3 regions of the Geobacillus sp. B4113_201601 genome follow, and region 2 is predicted to be linked to each of the others. Evidence: riboswitches for the same ligand, from Rfam matches in the RefSeq annotation. Region 2 holds a riboswitch; each other region holds the start of a gene.
What was found. A riboswitch is a leader RNA that binds a small molecule or an ion and turns the genes downstream of it on or off. The one in region 2 is predicted to bind cobalamin.

Region 1 (4,850 bases), on a different contig from region 2:
ACCCTTGAATCAGGTGAGCTGCTTTGCGCGCCAACAGCACATCCCCCATCGAACGCCCGCTTCTATCCTTATCGTCCCCTCACGCTTGCAAACTGCTTGGCCATCTGTTGTTCAACCGCAACGACAGCTTCACGTAGTTTCTCGCTCATGTTTGCAGACGGCTTGGCCATCTGTCTTGCCAAAACGTCCGCTCCTATTGGTTCAAAAAACGGCAAATCAAGCCAAAGGCGCCTTGCCTGACAAAAAAGCCACGCTGACCGCTGTCAAACGTGGCTTCTCCTTCATTACAACTCATCAAATCCGTTGTCCACTTGCACTTTCGTATATTGGCGTGGTTTTTGTTCGAAAAAGTCGGATTTGCCAAGGTCGACTTCTTCATACGCTTTAATCCAGCGAAGCGGGTTCGTCCGATAGCCGTCGAACGGGCGGTCAAACCCAAGCTGGTGGGCACGGACGTTGGCGTAAAACTTAATGTACGCCTCCAAATCAGCCAAGTCGATGCCATCGATCTCATGGCCGATGATTTCCCGCGCCCATTCGATCTCCAGCTCAGCCGCTTTCGTAAACGTTTCCCGGACAAAATCCGCCAACTCCGGCGTCCGATATTCCGGATATTCGTTCAACACTTCTTTGAAAATTTTCGCAAACAAATCGACATGAATGTGCTCGTCACGGTTGATGTAATTGATCATCGTGCTCGTCGCCACCATTTTTTGCTGGCGCGCGAGGTTGTAGAAGAACGCAAACCCTGAGTAGAAAAACAGTCCTTCTAAAATGACGTCAAAAACGATCGAGCGCAACAAGTTTTCCACATTCGGCTCTTCCGCAAACGCCTTGTAGCCGTTCGTCACAAAATCGTTCCGCTTGCGCAGCGTCGGTTCGTTCCGCCAAAAGTCGAATACTTCATCTTGCTTCGCTTTCGGCACAAGGCTCGAAAGCACGTATGAATACGAATGGTTGTGAATGACTTCCTGCTGGGCGAGCATAATCATGAGCGCGTTGATGCTCGGGTCCGTAATGTAATCAGCGACACGTCCGGCGTAATCGGTTTGGATGCTGTCAAGCAGCGCCAGAAGACCGATGATTTTCAAAAAGGCCTCCTGCTCGCGGGCCGTTAATTGCGGAAACTGCTTCACATCTTGCGCCATATTGATTTCAAACGGCGTCCAAAAATTGGCGAGCATTCGCTTATATTTGGCATACGCCCACGGATAGGCAAGATCATCCCAATTCAACACATTCGAGCAGCGGCCGTTGATGATGCCCGTCGAGCGGTTCGGCGCCTCCGGATCCATAATAGGTCGTTTGACTAAGCCGATCGTCATCGTCCATTCCTCCCTTTCGTTTTCTATAAAAGAATTTCTGATCTCCATGTCCCATCTTGATCACCTGACAAGCTGGCACGGTGACAAGAAGAGCAACAATGCCATGGAAAACCAAATTGTAGCTTATATAGTATCGTGCGCGCGGCCAACCGCTTACGCCTCTCCGGCACAAGGAAGTGCGCCTCTTTTGGCCCCGGTCAGCTCGCGCACGAATCGCACTCTTCGATCGTCCCCGATGTCGAACGCACGTAATACGTCGTTTTCAACCCCGACTTCCACGCCGTCAAATGCAAATCGAGCAGCTCCTTTGCCTTGATCGTATTCATGACGTAGAAGTTAAATGAGATGGCTTGGTCGACATGGCGCTGGCGCGCGGCGTTTTGCTTGATGCTCCAACGTTGGTCGATATGGTACGCCGATTTGTAATACCATGTCGTCTGTTCGTTTAGATCCGGCACGGTCACAGGAATTTTATAATCTTTCTTTTCCTCGGCATACACTTTTAAGAAAATCGGATCGATGCTCGCCGTGCTGCCGGCGATGATCGACGTCGAGGCGTTGGGCGCAATGGCCATGATATAGCCGTTGCGCACCCCGTAGCGGGCCACATTGCTCTTGAGTCGGTCCCAATCGAGCTCGCCGTGGCTTTGGTAGCCGCGCCGTTCGAAATAAGCGCCCGTCTGCCAATCCGATCCGGCAAACGCCGGGTAGCTCCCTTTTTCTTTGGCGAGCTCCATGCTCGCTTGAATCGCCAAATACGCGATCGTTTCATACAGTTCATCGGCGTAGCGGACCGCTTCCTCTGACTCCCAGCGAATGCCTTTTAACGCCAGCAAATGATGCCAGCCAAAAGTGCCAAGCCCGACAGCGCGGTATTTTTCGTTCGTCAAACCGGCCTGCAGCACCGGAATGTGATTTAAATCAATGACATTATCAAGCATCCGCATTTGAATCGGGATGAGCCGCTCCAACACCCCATCGGTCACCGCACGCGCCAAGTTGATCGACGATAAATTGCAGACGACAAAATCGCCCGGGATTTTTTCGATCACAATCACTCCGTCTTTCACATATTGCCGCTTCATCACCGTCGGGCTTTGGTTTTGCGCGATTTCCGTGCAAAGGTTGCTGCAGTAAATCATCCCGAGATGGCGATTCGGATTTTGTCGGTTCACTTCATCGCGGTAAAACATAAACGGCGTCCCCGACTCGAGCTGGCTGCGCATAATGCTTTTCATCACTTCGATCGCCGGCACTTTTTCTTTCGACAGCCTCGGTTCGTTGACGCATTGCCAATATTTCTCCCGAAAGCTGCCCTTCCCTTTTTCCTCATCATAAAAGTCTTCCAAACTAAATCCCATCACCGTCCGCACTTCATGCGGATCAAACAAATACCAGTCGCCGCGCTGTTCGACCATTTCCATGAACAAATCAGGGATGCAAACGCCGGTGAACAAGTCATGCGTCCGCAGCCGTTCGTCGCCGTTGTTGAGCCGCGCATCGAGAAACGCAAAAATATCTTTATGCCACACATCCAAATAGACGGAAATAGCTCCCTTTCGCTGCCCAAGCTGATCGACGCTCACCGCTGTGTTGTTCAGCTGCTTCATCCACGGGATGACGCCGGAGGAGACCCCTTTGAATCCTTTAATGTCGCTGCCGCGCGACCGGATTTTCCCTAAATAGACCCCAATGCCGCCGCCCGATTTCGATAAATTGGCGATGTCGGTGTTGCTGTCGTAAATCCCTTGCAAACTGTCATCGACCGTGTCGACAAAGCAGCTCGACAGCTGGCCGTATGACTTCCCGGCGTTGGCAAGCGTCGGCGTCGCCACGGTCATGTATAGGTTGCTTAACGCCCAATACGCTTCCTTCACCAACTCAAGCCGCCGCTGCTGTGGTTCATTGGCCATAAGCGTCATGGCGATAATCAAAAATCGCTCCTGCGGCAACTCATACAACCGCCGCTCATAATCGCGGGCCAAATACCGATCCGCAAGCGTGCGCAACCCTATGTACGTAAACAACTTGTCCTTCTCCGGATCAAGAAACGCACCGATGGACTCAATTTCTTCTTTCGTATAACGTTCAAGCAGCAGCGGATGATATACTCCTTGTTCCGTCAGCGCAACAAGGAGCGAGTAGAAATCGCCATACCGCTTGCGCTCCTCGTACCCGCGCTGCCGTGCTGCCTCCCGGTACAGTTGTTGCAAATACAGGCGGGCGCACACAAACGTCCATTCCGGCTCCTCCTCACTAATATACGACAGCCCTTCCAAAATGGCGGTTTGATACAGCTGCCGGAAGGTGACCATCTCTTTTCGGCTGAGAAGCTGCCATACACGTTCTTCATATTCCTCGAGCGACAGACGGACAAAGTCGGCCGCCGCCTGCTCCACCAACCTAGCAAACTCCTCACGCGAAAATGATTTCTCTTTTCCTTGATCATCGACAACAATTGATTTCGTCGACACTGTCATTCGTTTCTCCTCTCCTCCATAAAAAAATCCGCTCGGGCAGGCGAGCGGATGAAACGACAGACGGAAAAAGGCAGACGAACTCCCTTTTTCTTTTCCCCTATCGTTTCATCTTCTCACACCCCGAAGAACATGAAACGTTCCAAGCAAGGCAGGTCTCCTGACTCGTGCATCGTCCTACTTTGGGTCCTTCCCAGCGGCGCTAAATAGCTCTTGCCGCCAGTGGCCATCCCATTTCGTCCGCACATACAGTTGCGGGGGCAGTTCCGGATTCACACCGGATTCCCTATTAAGTCCTGATGGACACCATTGCTTGGCACAACGATATATAGTTGTTTGAAAAAGGAAACAAATCAATATATAGTGGATGATCATCCTGATGGAACAAGCATATACCAAAACAACAAGAATTGCAAGGGACAAGCGAGATTTTCTCAATCAATCCTTAGAAGGCCGTTGAAAAACATTGGTTTCCTTTGGTCAATGAATAAAAGTGTGCAGTGTTGCAAGACTTTTCTATTGGAGAAACGATTCCGAGAAGCAGTTGCGCGAGTCAATCACCGCCCCTTATAGTTTTCGGGCCAAAACAGACAGGCGCCCCGGCCGAATTCCGGGACGCCTCGTCCTGTTCCCCCTTACGCCTCAAAAGCAGGCGCCAGCGGCTTTTCCTTTTGTCCAGATGAAACAAAATCATAGGCTCGCTCTACATACACTTGATGCCAAATCATAAACGCCAACACCGTCCACAGCTTGCGGCTATGGTCCGCTTTCTGCTGCGCATGCTCATCGAGCAAGCGATACAGCACGTCTTTATGGAACAAGTGGTCCGTTTCGCTGTCGTGAATAAGCTGTTTCGCCCAATCATACATTTCGTTTCTCAACCAATGACGAATCGGCACAGGAAATCCTAATTTTTTCCGGTTTAATACATGATCCGGCACGATGCCTTCGGCCGCTTTGCGCAAAATATATTTCGTCGTGCCGTTGGCGGTTTTCATCTCCGGAGCGATCGTAGCAGCTGCTGCAAACACCGCTTTGTCCAAAAACG
Region 2 (4,850 bases):
GGATCGCCATCACAATCGGCACCCAGTCGGAAGGAACGTCCGACGAGAGCGGCATTCCGAGCCATTGTGACGCGAGAATCTCGATAATAGAAGAAAAGGGAATCGACAGCGACCCTGTCGATACCCCTGCGAGCAGCGAAAATACAGCCGCCGTAACGGCCATGATATACATCGGTAGTTTACTGAAACACTTCCGGGTAAATGGCTTTGGCAAGTTCCTCGACCCCTTCGGCGAGGCGCGGGCCCGGCCGGCTGACCAAATCGGTGTTGACATCATACACCCGCTTGTTTTTCACCGCCGGCACATCTTTCCAGGCCGCGCGCTCGAGCACTTGTTTCGCCCCGCCGTATGTCGTGATGATCACATCCGGCTTATAGGCCACCGCTTTTTCCTCGGTCACCATCGGCCAGCCTTCCAAATCGCCGGCGACGTTTTTCGCTGAAATCACTTGCAGCATCTCGTCCATAAACGTTCCTTTGCCGGCCGTATACAGCTGCGGCGGCGGCGACACTTCCACCCACACATTCGCCCGCTTGTTCGCCGGAATTTGTTTCGCTTTTTCTTCGATTTGCGAAAGCTTTTCTTTCATCCCTTCAATCACTTGCTTCGCTTTGTCCACCGTTCCCGTCGCTTTGCCGATGAGCTCGATCGAGGCGTACACGTCCGCAAACGATTTCGCATCATTGACGACAAGCACAGTGATGCCGGCGTCTTTCAATTGCTGCAAGCCATCGCGCGAGTTATGGGCGCTTGACGCATGAGCCAAGACAAGATCCGGCTTCAACGAAAGAATTTTCTCAACGTTAAACTCCATGCCGCCGATTTTCGTTTTCGTCTTGACGTCTTCAGGGTAATTGTCAAAATCGCTGACGCCGACGATTTTTTCACCGAGCCCCAACGCGTAGGCGATTTCCGTATTGCTCGGGATGAGCGAAACGATCGTTTTCGGCTCCGCTTTGATGGTGACCTCTTCCCCCAACCCGTCTTTCACCGTCACCGGAAACGCCGATTGCTCCGTCTTCGGCTCCTCTTTTTTTGTCGGCTGGGCGCTGCTGCCCGCTCCGCTGCCACAACCGGCAAGCATAGCGGCCAAAAGGAGGAGAGCAGCGAGCGCCGCAGACCATTTCCAACGCTTCATCCGTACGTCCCCCCTTCAATGATGTATGGACAATAAAAAAACGCCCATTCCGTCCGGTCGGGGAATGAGCGGGAAACAGACCACCAATGGGCACAACTATGCCCTATGCGACTGTTTCCGCGTCTCACCCCCCGAAGATTCGGAAACTGCGGCAAGCAAGGCAGGTCTACTGGCTCATGCGTCATCCTACTCTGAAGCCTTCCCGTACGGAAAACAGCGCAAGCCATCCGTCCGTACAGTGGCGATTTCATTTCGTCCGCATTGACAGTTGCGGGGACAGCTCCGGATTCCCACCGGATTCCCTATTAAGCCTTTTCGGCACCTTGCTGCGAATCGACGAAATAATTCGGATATGGACAATTTTATATTAAAGCAACATCGCTCATTTGACAACCATCAATTTGCGACCGAGCGACAACAAACAAGCGCTGCTCCTTGCGGTGTCTCAGCGTTCGTGTCCGCATGAGATCGCAAAACTTCCCCACGTTGCCTACTTCCACTCTCGCCCCCTTCACCGTTTGGCAACGCCGCGCTCCTTTGAAAAACAGGGAAAGACGCCTCCCTCTAGCCCGGCGTCTTTCCCGAATGCAAGTTTCATCTCCTCACTGCTCGATGTATTTTTCAAATACAAAGCCGAAATCTTTCACCGTATAGTTCTTTTTCGCTTCTGTCAGCCATCGAAACGCGTATTCATTCACGGCCTGAAAATCCGTCGACACATTGGCGCCGTCGCCGCGCATGTTGGCAAACACCTTGGCCGCCAGCTCGAGGCTCCGCTCGGCATAGTCGAGCTTCATTTCATTTTCGCGGCAAATATCGGCGATCGCAAGCAGCGATTTATACAAATCTTTCAGTTCCTCGATATGCTTTTTATGCACATCAATCGAGTAGGCGTGCGTCCCGATTTTGAATTTGATTTCCGCGTCCAAATCGACCGTTCCGGCCGTCTCGAGCGACACGTCGGAAATCGGATGCTTGTAGTAATCGTAGCGGCGCAGCGTCCGTTTTTTGCTTGTTGCGCTCGTGCCGTCCAGATGAATGAGCGCACGGTTGGTGAAGCAATACTCATCGGATTTCGATTTAATAAGGAAGTAGATTTTTTCTCCATCCTCGTGCATCACGTAATCATCGGCATCGACTTTGTCGTAGTCTTTCGGTTGAATGACCGAACCGATGTCGCTCAATCCAAGCACATCGGCCGCGACTTTTCCAAACATGCTCATTTCTCACCCCGACCCCTTCCATTTTTCATTGGCTCGCGCCGCTCCGCAACGGGCAGCAACGCACGTTGTTTTGGCAGAGCACCGCATCCTCTATAGTCATACGTGGAGGGCAAAAAAAAGTTTCATGTTTGCCAACCATTGAACGGCCCAACCATCTCGCTTTTTACCGTTTTCTCATCGCATTGGCTAAAAATTCGACATCCGTGCCAACAATCACTTGCAAGTCCGTTTGGTTGAGGCGAAGCACACCTTTCGCTCCCAAACGTTTCAATTCTGCTTCGTTGACTTTTGACATGTCTTTCACTTTTAGGCGCAAGCGTGTGACACAATTGTCAATTCGCTGTAAAAAGCCTAACATTCATACTCCTCCCCTTTCCATTTCAATCATAAATTTGTATCGGTCGCCGCGGTACACCGATTTAACGATTTCCATCGGCCGGCCGTCATCAAGGCAGGTGCGGCGCTCAAGCAGCAGCACCGGCGCCCCTTCTTTCACTTGCAAATGCTCGGCCTCCAGCTTGCGGGCGACGGACGCTTCCAATGTTTGAACAGCAGAACCGATGATCAATCCTGTTTCCTTTTCGATAAATTCATAGACAGAACCGCTTACAACATCACGCGTCAGCCCGGGAACAAGATGGACGGGAATGTAGAGCGTCTCCAGCGCCATCGGCAAGCCATCGGCCAACCGGAGGCGGCGGACTTCATAAAGGTCATCGCCTTTTGTGACGCCAAGTCCTTCAGCAAGCTTCTCGGAAGCGGGAACGGTCTCAAAGCGGAGGACGATCGTGCCGGGCTCCATGCCGCGCGCCCGCATATCTTCGGAAAAGCTCGTCAGCCCTTTCAGCGGCTGCTCGATTTTTTTGGCGGCGACAAACGTTCCTTTCCCGCGCCGGCGGACGAGATAGCCATCGTTCACTAAATTGTTGACCGCCTGGCGAACGGTCATCCGGCTGATGTCATACGTTTCTGCCCACTCCCGCTCCGACGGGATTATCTCGCCCGGCCGCCATTCCCCTTTTTCGATTTTCTCTTTTATATATTGCTCGAGCTGATAGTAAATCGGAATCGGCGACTGTTTATCGATCATGGCGCATCCCCTTTCCGCTTTTCCTTTGGGATGAGCGAGAGCGCCTCGCAGTCGGCGATGATCGTCACGTCCGGATGAAGGTGAAGCGCCGAAGCCGGCAAATCCGGTGTGACAACGCCTTCGAGAAGCCGGGCAATGGCTTCCGCTTTTTCCTCCCCTGACGCCAACAGCACGATGCGGCGGCTCCGCAAAATGGTCGCAATTCCCATCGTTATGGCATAGCGCGGCACATCATCCAACGACGGGAAAAAGCGGGCGTTCGCTTCACGCGTCAACGGGGCGAGCTTGACGACATGAGTCGGCGATGAAAACGGCGTTCCCGGCTCGTTAAAGCCGATATGGCCGTTGCGGCCGATGCCTAAGAGCTGCAAATCGATGCCGCCCAATTCATCGATGAGCCGCTCGTAGCGGCGGCATTCTTCGTCAAGATCAGCAGCCAAGCCATCCGGCACATGCGTCTCGTGAAGCGGGATGTCCAAGTGGGTAAACAAATGGTGATTCATATAATAGCGATAGCTGTTCGGATGATCCGGACCGAGCCCGACATACTCATCCAAATTGACCGTGCGCACGTGCCGATACGATGTCCCATGTTGCCGATGATCGGCGGCCAATTCGCGGTACACACCGAGCACGGTCGAGCCGGTCGCCAAGCCGAGCACGGCATTCGGCTTTTCCTTGACTTCTTTGATGATGATGTCCGCTGCCCGGCGGCTCATCTCGGTATAGTCAGCGGTTTCCAAAAGCTTCAACGCCATCGCTCTCCCCCCTTTCATCCCGCTGGCGATAAGCAAGAGCGCCGCGGCAAAACGTCATCATGACCTCATATCGTTCATTCAACACGACGACATCGGCGTCTTTGCCGGATCGCAAGCTGCCCTTTCGATCAAGGAGGCCAAGCTGTTTTGCCGGATTCCAGCTCGCCATGCGGATCACCTCTTCAATCGTGCAGCCGGTGTAATCGAGCACACGGCGGATGGCCTCGGCAAGCTTGAGTACACTTCCCGCCAGCGTACCGTCGGCAAGCCGCGCCTCTTGACCGCGGACGGTCACCTCTTGGCCGCCAAGTTCATACCGCCCATCACCTAGACATTTGGCCCGCATGGCATCGGTGATTAAGATGAGCCCCTCGCTTCCTTTATTCCGATAAGCCAAGCGGACCATCGGTGGCGCGACATGCAGCCCATCGGCGATCAGTTCGCACATCACTTCTTCAAACATCAGCACAGCACCGGCAACCCCCGGTTCGCGGTGATGGATGCCGCGCATCCCGTTAAACAAATGGGTGGCGTGCGTCACTCCTGCTTGAATCGCCGCTTTCACTTCGTCGTAAACGGCATCGGAATGGCCGATCGAAGCGATGACCCCCGTTTGCTTTAAATAAGCGGCCAACTCAAG
Region 3 (4,850 bases), on a different contig from region 2:
CCTTATGTTGAATGCTGGAACTTTACGCATTTTGGAATTCGGGTATTTTCAGAAGGCCGGTGATTTACTCGCGCACCTGCTTCCCAGCATCGTTTTTTAAATAGAAAATAATTTAAAAAATGTTTACTTTTTCTCCAAACTAAAGAAAACCGATGTTTTTCACCAACCTTTCAGGATAGATACTAGTTGACGCCGTTGGGAATGTCCTGTAATATTAACGTTGTTGCCTTTTACCTGAAAGGAGGCGATAGCGGAGCGGAGATCGTGAAACGACGGCTTGTCGCAGCGGGTTTATAGGACAAAAAAGCCGAAAATATCGTTGGTTGTTGCTTCGTTTTGACGACAAAGCGCCTGGACTAAGCGCGGGAACGGAAGCGCGCTTAGTTGACGAGGAGGAGGTTTATCGAGGGTTTCGGCGGATGCCTCCCGGCTGGAGCGATGACAGCCGCAAGTCCTCTCTTAAAACAAAGGGGTGACCCTTTGCACAAAGGGGAGGATGTCATCGCACAACTAGAAAAGGGAGTCTGCCGCAGTGACGGCGAGGCCCCGTTGTTCTTTGACAACTGAACATGGAAGGATCTCGTTAGCGGCAGCCTCCGATGGTAAAGGAGGAAATGTGGCCATGTGCGGCATTGTTGGTTATATCGGTTACCAAGATGTGAAAGAGATTTTGTTGCGCGGATTGGAAAAACTCGAGTACCGCGGCTACGATTCGGCGGGGATCGCCGTATTAAATGAGAACGGGGTTCATGTGTTTAAAGAAAAAGGACGGATTGCCGATTTGCGCCGCATCGTCGACCCGAACGTCAACGCGACGATCGGCATCGGCCATACCCGTTGGGCGACGCACGGGGCGCCAAGCCGGGTGAACGCCCACCCGCACCAAAGCGCGTCCGGCCGTTTTACGCTCGTGCATAACGGCGTCATCGAAAACTACGAGATGCTGAAGCGCGACTACTTGACTGATGTCGAGTTCCGAAGCGATACGGATACGGAAGTGATCGTCCAGCTCGTGGAACAATTCGTCCGTGACGGGTTGACAACGGAAGAAGCGTTCCGCCAAACGCTCTCGCTGTTAAAAGGGTCGTACGCCATCGCCATGATTGACGCGGAAAACGAGGAAACGTTGTACGCAGCGAAAAACAAAAGCCCGCTTCTTGCCGGTCTCGGTGACGGCTTCAACGTCGTGGCAAGCGATGCCATGGCGATGCTCCAAGTGACGAATCAATTCGTCGAACTGATGGATGGGGAACTAGTCATCGTCACGAGCGAGAACGTCACGATTCAAACGCTAAACGGTGAAACAGTCGAACGGAAGCCATTTACGGCTGAGCTCGATGCGAGCGACATTGAAAAAGGGACGTATCCGCATTACATGCTGAAAGAAATTGATGAGCAGCCGTTTGTCATCCGCCGCATCATTCAAAAATACCAAGACGAACACGGCGGATTGACGATTGACCAAGCGATCATCAACGAAGTGCTGAACGCCGACCGCCTGTACATTGTCGCGTGCGGAACGAGCTACCACGCAGGTCTTGTCGGCAAGCAATTGATCGAGTCGTGGGCGAAAATCCCAGTCGAAGTGCATATTGCCAGCGAATTTTCGTACAACATGCCGCTGTTGTCGGAAAAGCCGCTCTTCCTCTTTATTTCGCAAAGCGGCGAAACGGCCGACAGCCGCGCCGTGCTCGTGCAAACGAACAAACTTGGCCATAAAGCCATTACAATCACCAACGTCCCAGGCTCGACGCTGTCGCGGGAAGCGGACTATACGCTCTTGTTGCACGCCGGCCCGGAAATTGCCGTCGCTTCGACGAAAGCCTACACGGCGCAAATCGCGGTGCTGGCGATTTTAGCGGCGACTGCGGCGAAAGCGAAAGGTCGCGAATTGAATTTTGACCTGACGAAAGAGCTCGCCATCGTCGCCAATGTGATGGAAATGCTGTGTGACGCGAAAGAAGAAATGGAGAACATCGCACGCGACTACTTGACGCTGACGCGCAACTGCTTCTTTATCGGCCGCGCCGTTGACTACTACGTCTGCTTGGAAGGCGCGCTCAAGCTGAAAGAAATCTCCTATATCCAAGCGGAAGGGTTCGCCGGCGGCGAGCTGAAACACGGCACGATCGCCTTGATTGAGGACGGTACGCCGGTGATTGCCCTCGCCACCCAAGAGCACGTCAACTTAAGCATTCGCGGCAACGTAAAAGAAGTCGTCGCCCGCGGCGCGAACCCGTGCGTCATCTCGATGCGCGGCGTGGAAGGCGACGGCGACCGCTTCGTCATCCCGGCCGTCCATCCGGACCTTACGCCGCTTGTTTCCGTCGTGCCGCTGCAGCTGATCGCGTACTATGCCGCCCTGCATCGCGGCTGCGACGTCGACAAACCGCGTAACCTAGCGAAAAGCGTGACGGTGGAGTGAGCGGTTCGGTGGGAAAAGGCTGTTGTAACAAAAGGTCAGATGCCGAACCAAAAAGCTGAAAACGAAAAGGCCTGTTGGATGAGTCTAACAGGCCTTTTTTGTAAATAGGCTACGGTTGACCATTTGGCCGCTTTTACCATACAAAAAGCTTCGCAGATTTTGTTTCCGGCTAGAAAGAAACATGATGCCAAGCTGTTGTAGCGAAGAACTTTTGGGGAGACATGAACCTACTTGGGTGAATGAGTTTTGAGCACAGCTATTTCAACCAAGGAGTCCGGTTCATGTCTCATTTTTACATATGGTTTGATGTAAAGAGGTATTCGCTACGCACCTTAGCTTCCTAGACAATTCCCCATGTTCCGATTTTGTGCTTGCTGTAAACTTTTGGGCTCTTCACCAAAAAAGTAAGAGGATGCTACTAAAGTTCGACTCGGGCTAGAATAGATGGTGTATTTCCCTTGCCAAATCTGAGTAATTGTAGTATACTGAATTTTAAAAACTATGATAATATTACTAATCATGATGACTTGAGAAGCCCCACCTCTAAGCGTCAGTGCAGGTGGTGGGAGGATGTCGCTAAAAACAGCATATCTGATAAGACCTAGCAACAGGTAGTTCACCAATCTGCGTGAACTTTAAAAGGGAAGTTTGGTGAAAATCCAACACGGTCGCGCCACTGTGATGCAGAGCGAGGATCAATAACCCACTGTTCCTTGTTTGGAATGGGAAGGGGATCCACCGCGATGAAGCTAAGTCAGGAGACCTGCCTGTTGTATACACTTTCGACCTACGCGTCATAGGGAGGAGTGGGGGAAAATGAACAAGAGGCACTTCAAGTACCTCAATACAAGCTAGTTATGCCCTCCTTCTGTCTGTCTAGAAGGTGGGCATTTTACTTGTATTGAGGAAAATGACATGGAGGTGCTACGATTGGCAATTCATAGTTCTAATTTAGGTTATCCTCGAATCGGTGAACAACGAGAATGGAAAAAAGCATTGGAGTCATTTTGGAATGGGCAATTGGAAGAAGCCAATCTAATGGAAACGATGAAGACCATTCAACTATCATCCATCAAAAAACAAATGGCAAAAGGAATCGAACTGATACCAATCGGGGACTTTTCATTATACGATCATGTGCTGGATACCGCTTTTATGTTTGGGTATATTCCAAAACGATTTGGCCAAGAAAGTGAGCGCCGATGGGATACTTATTTTGCCATGGCGAGGGGAACAAGCAGCCAGCCGGCTATGGCCATGACAAAATGGTTTAATACCAACTATCACTACATTGTTCCAGAGCTTGATGGCCTACAACCAAGGCTTATGGAAAATTTTCTTTTACGTGATTACCAATTTATCAAAGATAATCTTTCAATTGAAACAAAACCTGTTTTGCTTGGACCTGTCACGTTTTTAATTTTGGCTAAGTTAAGCACAGGAGTACATTGGCATAAGCACCTACAGCTCCTCGTCCCCGTATATATCGAATTGCTTGATGAGTTGTATAGAGCAGGGGTGCGCTGGGTACAAGTTGATGAGCCTATTCTTGTGCAAGAGATTGATGAAGACATCGTGGCCGCTGTTGAATACGTTTATCATTCATTCTATCAAAAAGTACCTGGTGTCCAGCTGATTTTACAAACGTATTTCGAGAGCCTTTCTAATTATCCAGAAATCGTCTCTCTACCTGTCGCCGGGTTCGGTCTTGATTTCGTTCATGATGACGGTGAAAATTTGTACAACATGAAGAAATATGGGTTTCCAAAAGGGAAATGGCTAGCTGCGGGTATGATCGACGGTCGCAATGTTTGGAAGAGTACACTCGTCCAAAAAGCAGCGCTACTCGAAGAGCTGTCGAAGTATACGGAACACTTGATTATTCAACCGTCGTCTAGCCTGCTTTATGTACCGATTACAGTCAAACATGAACGCCGTTTAGCAAAAGGATTGGTCGATTCATTGGCATTTGCGGATGAAAAGCTTGATGAAGTGCGCCTGCTTGCTGAATACGCCCAAGGGAAACGTTCTTTATCCGATTTGCGCCACTATGATGAACAAACCGGGGAAGCTCTTGGCCTACTTCGAGGCCAGCCTATAAAAAAAACGATACAACCCATTGAACAAACGGAACGTCCTCCCTATGCAAAGCGAAGGCAAGCACAGCAACAACATCTAAAATTGCCGCTTTTGCCTACTACGACGATCGGGAGTTTTCCACAGACCCGCGAAGTGCGGCAAGCGCGGCTGAAGCGGAAAAAACAAGAATGGGACGAAAAGCAATATCAAACCTTTATCCGTAAACAAATCGCAAAGTGGATAGAAATTCAAGAAAAACTCGAACTTGACGTTCTTGTTCATGGTGAATTTGAACGAACAGATATGGTAGAGTTCTTTGGTGAAAAATTAGGAGGTATCGCCTGCA

Region 1: linked by a shared signal. The riboswitch ahead of B4113_RS10775 (ribonucleoside-diphosphate reductase subunit alpha) and the one ahead of B4113_RS14015 (ABC transporter substrate-binding protein) in region 2 are both predicted to bind cobalamin.
Region 3: linked by a shared signal. The riboswitch ahead of metE (5-methyltetrahydropteroyltriglutamate--homocysteine S-methyltransferase) and the one ahead of B4113_RS14015 (ABC transporter substrate-binding protein) in region 2 are both predicted to bind cobalamin.

The regions. Positions count from the first base shown of each region.
Region 1 is NZ_LQYX01000078.1:45,354-50,203, forward strand. It holds gene B4113_RS10770 (ribonucleotide-diphosphate reductase subunit beta) at 285-1,325, opposite strand; gene B4113_RS10775 (ribonucleoside-diphosphate reductase subunit alpha) at 1,523-3,805, opposite strand; cobalamin riboswitch at 3,935-4,128, opposite strand; gene asnB (asparagine synthase (glutamine-hydrolyzing)) at 4,438-4,850, opposite strand, start outside.
Region 2 is NZ_LQYX01000099.1:10,512-15,361, forward strand. It holds gene B4113_RS14010 (iron ABC transporter permease) at 1-214, opposite strand, end outside; gene B4113_RS14015 (ABC transporter substrate-binding protein) at 180-1,139, opposite strand; cobalamin riboswitch at 1,281-1,480, opposite strand; gene B4113_RS14020 (PH domain-containing protein) at 1,742-2,356, opposite strand; partial or broken gene B4113_RS14025 (glucose PTS transporter subunit EIIB) at 2,526-2,708, opposite strand; gene B4113_RS14030 (GntR family transcriptional regulator) at 2,721-3,452, opposite strand; gene nagB (glucosamine-6-phosphate deaminase) at 3,449-4,210, opposite strand; gene nagA (N-acetylglucosamine-6-phosphate deacetylase) at 4,182-4,850, opposite strand, start outside.
Region 3 is NZ_LQYX01000075.1:7,468-12,317, forward strand. It holds gene glmS (glutamine--fructose-6-phosphate transaminase (isomerizing)) at 623-2,425, shown strand; cobalamin riboswitch at 3,018-3,211, shown strand; gene metE (5-methyltetrahydropteroyltriglutamate--homocysteine S-methyltransferase) at 3,341-4,850, shown strand, end outside.